2 regions of the Rhodoferax sp. XS2R6 genome follow, and region 1 is predicted to be linked to the other one. Evidence: predicted binding sites of a transcription regulator. Region 1 holds the regulator's gene; the other holds the start of a gene.

The links. Region 1 encodes sigma-54, which starts transcription at its own class of promoters, with help from an activator protein. Its sites were predicted from a motif close to TGGCANGNAANCTGCTTT; they were not measured.
Region 2: AC097A_RS18275 (ammonium transporter) is a predicted target of sigma-54. The motif match lies at 2,190-2,207, and genes of this name have one in related genera.

The regions. Positions count from the first base shown of each region.
Region 1 is NZ_JBWMAY010000006.1:23,465-27,488, forward strand. Features, by position in the region: gene AC097A_RS17330 (THUMP domain-containing class I SAM-dependent RNA methyltransferase) at 1-137, opposite strand, end outside; gene rpoN (RNA polymerase factor sigma-54) at 134-1,738, opposite strand; gene lptB (LPS export ABC transporter ATP-binding protein) at 1,738-2,514, opposite strand; gene lptA (lipopolysaccharide transport periplasmic protein LptA) at 2,511-3,119, opposite strand; gene AC097A_RS17350 (exopolyphosphatase) at 3,195-4,024, opposite strand, start outside.
Region 2 is NZ_JBWMAY010000007.1:27,623-31,646, forward strand. Features, by position in the region: gene metW (methionine biosynthesis protein MetW) at 1-24, opposite strand, end outside; gene metX (homoserine O-succinyltransferase MetX) at 21-1,253, opposite strand; gene AC097A_RS18270 (TMEM165/GDT1 family protein) at 1,394-1,951, opposite strand; yybP-ykoY riboswitch at 1,955-2,148, opposite strand; gene AC097A_RS18275 (ammonium transporter) at 2,278-3,480, shown strand; gene choX (choline ABC transporter substrate-binding protein) at 3,571-4,024, opposite strand, start outside.

The DNA of each region.
Region 1 (4,024 bases):
AACGAGGTGCGCACCGCCACACCACCGCGCTGCTTGGTCACGCAGCCGGGCGGCAAGCCGGTGATTTGCAAAATCTCCGGCGACAGGTACTCCTCCACGCCAGCGGCGCAGGGGAGAAAAAGGGTCAATTGGTTCATAGCGCTTTGCGGAGTGAGGCGGGGGCGATCTTCAGGCCCTCGCGGTATTTGGCCACGGTGCGCCGGGCGCATTCGATGCCCTGCTCTTTGAGCATGTCAGAGATCTGGTTGTCACTCAAGGGCTTTTTGGCGCTCTCGGAGGCGATGAACTGTTTGATGAGCGCACGCACCGCGGTGCTGGAGGCATTGCCGCCGCTCTCGGTGCCCAAACCAGAGCCAAAGAAGTACTTGAGCTCGAAGGTACCAAACGGCGTGGCCATGTACTTGGCCGTGGTCACGCGGCTGATGGTGGACTCGTGTAGCCCCAGCTCGTCGGCAATTTCGCGCAGCACCAGCGGGCGCATGGCCAGCTCGCCGTGGGTGAAGAAGTTTTTCTGCCGCTCCACGATGGCCGTGCTCACGCGCAGGATGGTGTCAAAGCGCTGCTGAATGTTTTTGATGAACCAGCGCGCCTCCTGCAGGCGCTGCTGCAGGGCGGCGTGGCCGGCACCGTCGCGCCCCCCGCGGTGGTTGCGCAGCACGTTGGCGTAAATGTCGTGCACCTTGAGGCGCGGCATCACCTCGGGGTTGAGCTGCACGCGGAACTTCGGCATGCCGCCGACCTTGCCAATCGACACCACCAGTACGTCGGGCACCACGATGTTGCGCTCCACGTCGATGAAGCGGCGTCCGGGCTTGGGCTCCAGCCGCGCGATGAGCGCTATCGCTTCGCGCACCAGCGCATCGCTGCCCACGCCCATTTGCACCAGGCGCTTGATGTCACGCCTGGCCAGCAGGTCTATGGGTTTGCTGCAAATGCCCAGCGCCACCCGCAGCAGCTCGGCGCGTTCGTCTTCACCATCCACCTCGGCCTGGGCCAGCAAGGCCTTGATCTGCAAACGCAGGCATTCGCCTAGGTCACGCGCGCCCACGCCCACGGGCTCCAGACTGTGCAGCAGGCCCAGCGCCACCGTGAAGTGGTGCACCAGGTCTTGCAGCTGTTCTTCGTCGCCAGGGCTCAGGCTGCGCGCCAGCTCTTCCAAAGGGTCTTCCAAGTAGCCATCGTCGTTGAGCGATTCGATCAGGAAGCGCAGCGCGGCCGCATCGGTAGCATTGGTGCGCAGGCTCAGGGCCTGGCGGTGCAAAAAGGCCTGCAGCGATTCGGTGGAGCGCGCCAGCTCGGTGGCGTCTTTCTCTTCGTCATCACCCAGGTTGTTGGCCTTGGCGTCCACGCCCCACTCGCCATCGTCGGGCGTCATTTCGGTGGTGCCGTCGCCTTCCCAGTTGGGTTCGTCGCTGCTGCTCAGCGGCGTGGCTTCTTCGTCATTGCTGCTGGTGCTGGTCGAGGTGGCGTAGTCCGCCACCGCACTGGGTGCGTAATCCACCTCGCTGCTCTCGGACAAGCGGTCGCCTTCGCTGACCGTGGCATCCACGGCATTCAGCCCAAAGTCTTCGCGCTCGGCCCGGTCCTCGGTCAGCTCCAAAAACGGGTTCTCGTCCAGCATCTGCTCCACTTCCTGGCTGAGCTCGAGCGTGGAGAGCTGCAGCAGACGGATGGACTGCTGCAACTGGGGCGTGAGCGCCAGGTGTTGGGAAACGCGTAAAGACAGCCCTTGCTTCATCACATTTTGAAATGCTCACCGAGATAGACACGGCGCACATCGGCGTTGTTCACGATCTCGGAGGGGGTGCCCTGCGCCAGCACATGGCCGTCGCTGATGATGTAGGCGTGGTCGCAGATGCCCAGGGTCTCGCGCACGTTGTGGTCGGTGATGAGCACGCCGATGCCACGGCCCTTGAGGAAGTTGATGATGCGTTGAATTTCGATCACCGCAATCGGGTCGATACCGGCAAACGGTTCGTCCAGCAGGATGAAGCGCGGCCGCGTGGCCAGCGCCCGCGCAATCTCCACACGGCGGCGCTCGCCGCCCGACAGGGCCAGCGAGGGCGACTCGCGCAGGTGTTCCACGCGCAGGTCTTGCAGCAGCGCGGTCAGGCGCGCTTCAATCTCGGTCGACTTGAGCGGGTTGCCCGCCTCGTCGCGCTGCAGTTCCAGCACCGCACGCACGTTGTCTTCGACATTCAGCTTACGGAATATCGAGGCTTCTTGCGGCAGGTAGCCCAATCCCAGGCGCGCGCGGCGGTGTATGGGCATGTGTTCGATGGACTGACCGTCGATGGTGATGTCGCCCGCGCTGGCGCGCAGCAGGCCCACGATCATGTAGAACGAGGTGGTCTTGCCCGCACCGTTGGGGCCCAAGAGGCCCACCACCTCGCCAGTGCGCACGGCCAGCGATACGTCCTTGACCACCTGGCGTTTGCCATAGGACTTTTGCAAATGCCGGGCTTCCAGCCGCCCGGTGCTGGTGTCCGGGGCTTCTTGGATGGGCGCACTCACTGGGCGGCCTTCTCAAGTTGCGGCGTGGCACGCAGGGTAGGACTGGATTGGGGGGTGGTGGGTGCTGGGGCGTCCGGTTTGGGTGTCAGCATGGCGCGCACACGGCCCGCGGGCGCGGTGGCACTCTTGGGTGCGCCGTCTACGGTGAACTTGTCGCTGAGGTTCTCATACAAGATGGCCGCACCGGTCACCTCATCAGCCAGCGTGGCACCGCGGAAGCGACGCAGCTGGGCCTTTTTGATGAAGCGCACGGTGTCGGCCCGACCGTCATATTCGATGGTTTCGCCATCGCCTTCAATGAATTCGTCCAGCCCATCACGCTTCTGGCGAAAGAACGCCGGGGTGGCCGCCGAGCCGGTTACCAAGCCAAACTGGTAACCATCGGGGTCCTGGCGCACTTCGAGCTGGGCGCCGCGGATGACGATGCTGCCCTTGGTCAGCACCACATTGCCGGTAAAGACGCTCACCTGCTTCAAGTCGTCATAACGCAGGGCATCGGCCTCCACATTCATGGGCTTGTTGCGGTCGGCCTTTTCGGCCCAGGCGTACCCCGCCACGCTGGACAGGACCAGCCCCAAGGACACCGACAGAATAGTTTTTTTCATAAAGGCACGAAACTTGCTCGAAAAGCGCTTCGGCCATTGTACCGAGCGCTTTGCGCATTTCGCGCCTTGGCTGACTCAGCCGTCGGCGTTAATTTTTTTGACCAGCGCCTGCAGCACCTCGGCCGCGCGGTCATTCTCGACCTGGCAGGTCCCCGCGTTGGCATGGCCGCCCCCACCGTAGCCCAGCATGAGCTCGCCAATATTGGTTTTGGAAGTGCGGTTGGTGATGGACTTGCCGGTGGCAAATACGGTGTTTTGCTTCTGCAAACCCCACAACACGTGGATAGAGATATTGGTCTGCGGGAACAGCGCGTAGACCATAAAACGGTTCACCGCAAAGATGGTGTCTTCGTTGCGCAGGTCCAGCACCAACAAGTTGCCCTGCACGGTGGAGCAGCGCAGCAGTTGCTCCTTGGCCTTGGCCGCGTGCTCAAAATACAGCTCCACACGCTCCACCACGTCGGGCAGTTGCAAGATTTTTTCGATGCCATGGTGGCGGCAGTACTGGATCAAATCCATCATCAGCTGGTAGTTGCTGACGCGGAACTCACGGAAGCGGCCCAGGCCCGTGCGTGAATCCATCAGGTAGTTCAGCAGCACCCAACCCGTGGGAGCCATGATTTCATCGTGGCTAAAGCGAGCCGAGTCGCCCTTGTCTACCGCTTCCATCATGTCGTGGAAGCGCGCCGGGAAACGGTTGGTGCCGCCGTAGTGATCAAACACCACGCGTGCGGCCGAGTCGGCGTCGGGCAGGATGATGTGGTTGGGGCGTTCGCCGGTGTTGCGCACCGTCTCGGACTCGTGGTGGTCAAAGGCCAGATGCACGCCGGGCACATAGGGCAGGTTGGTGGTGATGTCGCGGTCGGACACCTCCACCTTGCCGTCCTGCATGTCCTTGGGGTGGA
Region 2 (4,024 bases), on a different contig from region 1:
GTGCAGGGTGTTCAGGTCGGTCATGCTGAGAGTGCCCCCACACTTGTCGCTGCGCGTACTGCGCTGCCCCCCAAGGGGGCGCTTTCCGCCTTGGGGCGGCCCGGCGGCGGAAATACCTCTGTTTCTTGTGCAACGCTATCAAAGTAGGAGCGCATCACGCCCACGTAACGGGCGTCATCGAGCAAAAAGGCATCATGTCCGTGAGGCGCGTCGATCTCGGCGTAACTCACGTCGCGCTGGTTGTCGAGGAGGGCCTTGACCACCTCGCGGCTGCGCTTGGGGCTGAAGCGCCAGTCGGTGGTAAAACTCACCAGCAGGAATTTGCAGGTGGCGCGAGCCAGGGCTTGACTCAGGTCACCGCCAAAGGGTTTGGCCGGGTCGAAGTAGTCCAGCGCGCGCGTGATCAGCAGGTAGGTGTTGGCGTCAAAGTATTCGGCAAACTTGTCGCCCTGGTAACGCAGGTAACTCTCGATCTGGAACTCCACCTCCTGGGTCGAATACCGGTAGCCGCTGGCGCTGCCCAGCACCGCCTCCTTGAGCTCACGGCCGAACTTCTCGTTCATCACGTCATCACTCAGGTAGGTGATGTGGCCAATCATGCGGGCGATGCGCAGGCCGCGCTTGGGGATGACGCCGTGTTCGTAGAAGTGACCGCCGTGGAAGTCCGGGTCGGTCACGATGGCGCGGCGTGCCACTTCGTTAAAGGCAATGTTCTCGGCCGTGAGGTTGGGCGCACTGGCCACCACCACGGCGTGGCGCATGCGGTCCGGGTACTGCAGCGTCCAGCTCAGCGCCTGCATTCCACCCAGGCTGCCACCCAACACAGCGGCCAAGGTCTGGATGCCCAAGGCATCCAGCAGGCGGGCCTGGGCGTTGACCCAGTCTTCGACCGTGACCACCGGAAAATCGGCGCCATAGACCTTGCCCGTATCGGGGTGGGTGTGCATGGGGCCGGTGGAGCCGAAGCAGGAGCCCAGATTGTTCACGCCAATGACAAAAAACTTGTTGGTGTCCACCGACTTGCCCGGGCCAATCATGTTGTCCCACCAGCCTTCGGACTTGTCCTGACCCGCGTACACGCCCGCCACGTGGTGCGAGGCATTGAGCGCGTGGCACACCAGCACGGCGTTGGACTTGTCGGCATTGAGCGTGCCGTAGGTCTCGTAACTCAACGAATACCCATGGATGGACGCGCCGCTTTGCAACTGCAAAGGCGCGTCGAAGGTCATGGACAGGGGCGTGGCGATCAGCATAAAAAACAAAACCCGGCAACGCTAAACGCGGGCCGGGTTGCAATGCCAAAAGGCGGGTCCGTGTTTAGCTGTATTTATTAAGCGCCCGCAAGCTGGAGCAAATTGGCGCTGTGAGCGGAAAGTATACCAAGCAGGCCTTTTCAGGCCAGCAGGGCGTATAGACCCAAGCCCGCAAAAATCAGCGCCGAGACCAGATGCACCACACGCAGCGGCACCAGCCGTGTCATCCGTTCGCCCAGCCAGACCACGGGCGCATTGGCCAGCATCATGCCCAGCGTGGTCCCGGCCACCACCCAGAAGTAGGCGTTGTACTGCGCGGCCAGCATGACCGTGGCGATCTGCGTTTTGTCGCCCATTTCGGCCAGAAAGAAAGCGACGACGGTGGTGCCGAATACGCCCCAGCGCGGCTGCGCGTCGGTCTCCTCGTCGTCCAGCTTGTCCGGGATCAACATCCACACCGCCATGGCAATAAAAGAGGCACCCAGAATCCAACGCAGGGTGGTGGGGCCGATGACCGTGGTGACCCAGGCGCCCAGCGCGCCAGCCATGGCGTGGTTGGCCACGGTGGCCACCAAGATGCCCCAGACGATAGGCCAGGGTTTGCGAAAACGCGCGGCCAGGACGAGCGCGAGCAGCTGGGTTTTGTCGCCCATTTCTGCGAGCGCAACGATACCGGTGGAGAGGAGAAAAGCTTCCATGACGAGATCCATGGCCGGGGACCTACCAATGACTGCACGACACCCCCGGCCGAAATCAGAGGCGTGCAGTCAAAGGTCTCGCCAAAACCCGCGTGACGGGCTCTGCTTGCGCCATGGGTGCCGTTGCCGACACCACAAGTCTGTTGACGCAAGCCCCTCTCAATAAAGAAGGGCGGCTACTCCCCAATGACAGTCTGCATTGTAGCCGCCCGCCTTGCAGGCCATGCCAGCCCCAATCTGGCGCACTTTTTGCTTGATTTTGGTGCATAACGCAAATTTCATTGAGATTTGCACCAATAAGCAGCATTTCAATTCAAGAGGAACTTATGGAAGCACTCAAACAGGGCGCGGATGCCTTGTTCATCCTGCTCGGCGCCATCATGGTGTTGGCCATGCACGCCGGTTTTGCCTTTCTGGAACTGGGCACGGTACGCCGCAAAAACCAGGTCAACGCGCTGGTGAAGATCCTGGTGGACTTCTCGGTGTCCACCGTCGTCTACTTTGCGGTGGGCTACGGTGTGGCTTATGGCACGCATTTTTTCATCAGCGCCGAACAGCTGGCGGCCCAAAACGGCTATGCGCTGGTGAAGTTCTTCTTCCTGCTGACCTTTGCGGCCGCCATCCCCGCCATCATCTCGGGCGGCATTGCCGAGCGCGCCAAGTTCTGGCCGCAGTTGATTGCCACGGCGGTCATCGTCGGCGTGGTCTACCCCTTCTTTGAGGGCATTGCCTGGAACCAGCACTTTGGCGTGCAGGCCTGGATCAAGGGCCTGACCGGCGCAGAGTTCCACGACTTTGCCGGCAGCGTGGTGGTACACGCCGTGGGCGGCTGGATCGCGTTGGGCGCGGTGCTGCTGCTGGGCGCACGCAGCAACCGCTACCGCAAAGACGGCGCGATCTCGGCGCATCCACCGTCCAGCATTCCGTTCCTGGCCTTGGGCGCGTGGATTCTGATCGTGGGTTGGTTCGGCTTCAACGTGATGAGTGCACAGATGCTGGACAAGATGTCTGGCCTGGTGGCGGTGAACTCGCTCATGGCCATGGCGGGCGGCACGCTGGTGGCCCTGCTGATGGGCAAAAACGACCCCGGCTTTGTGCACAACGGCCCCTTGGCCGGGCTGGTGGCGGTATGCGCCGGCTCCGACCTGATGCACCCCCTAGGCGCGCTCGTGGTGGGCGGTGTGGCTGGCGCCATTTTTGTGGTGATGTTCACGCTGACACAGAACAAATGGAAGATCGACGACGTGCTGGGCGTCTGGCCGCTGCACGGCCTGTGTGGCACCTGGGGCGGTATTGCGGCCGGCATCTTCGGCAGCACCACCTTGGGCGGTTTGGGCGGGGTGAGCTTCGCCGCCCAACTCATCGGCACCGCCATGGGCGTGGCCTGGGCGGCCGCCGCAGGTTTTGTGGTCTACGGCCTGCTCAAAGCCACCATGGGCCTGCGCATGAGCCAGGAAGAGGAATACGACGGCGCCGACCTCTCCATTCACAAAATCAGCGCCAGCCCCGAGCGGGAAGCTAACTGGTAAACCGCAACGCCAGCAAGCAGCTATGATTTTCATAGCTGCTTGCGCATATAAAACGGGCGCTAGCGCCCGTTTTTACATTCAAATACCGCCTTAATTCAGTGCCAGCACTTTCTTCACCGCCACCAGCCCGTCTTCACCGCTGAAGGTTTTGACACCGGCCAACCAGGCATCCAGTACCTTGGGGTTGGCCTTGAGCTGTTTGGCAGCGGCCGCTTTGGCGTCCACCTTGGTATCCAGCACCTCGGAGATGGCTTTGTTCTCCAGGTCCACCGTGAATTCCATTTGCGCAAACAGGCGGCCCACGTTGGGGCACTGGGTGGCGTAGCCCTTGCGGGACACGGTGTTCACCGTGGCGCTGCCGTAGTTGGGGCCAAAGTAGTCCTTGTCGCCATCCAGGTAGCTGATGCGGAACTTGGTGTTCATCTGGTGCGGCTCCCAAGCCAGAAAGACGATCCAGTCTTTGCCTTTCTCTTTGCGGGCCACCTGGCTCAGCATGCTTTGCTCGCTGGACTCCACCAGCGACCAACCCTCCAGACCATAACTC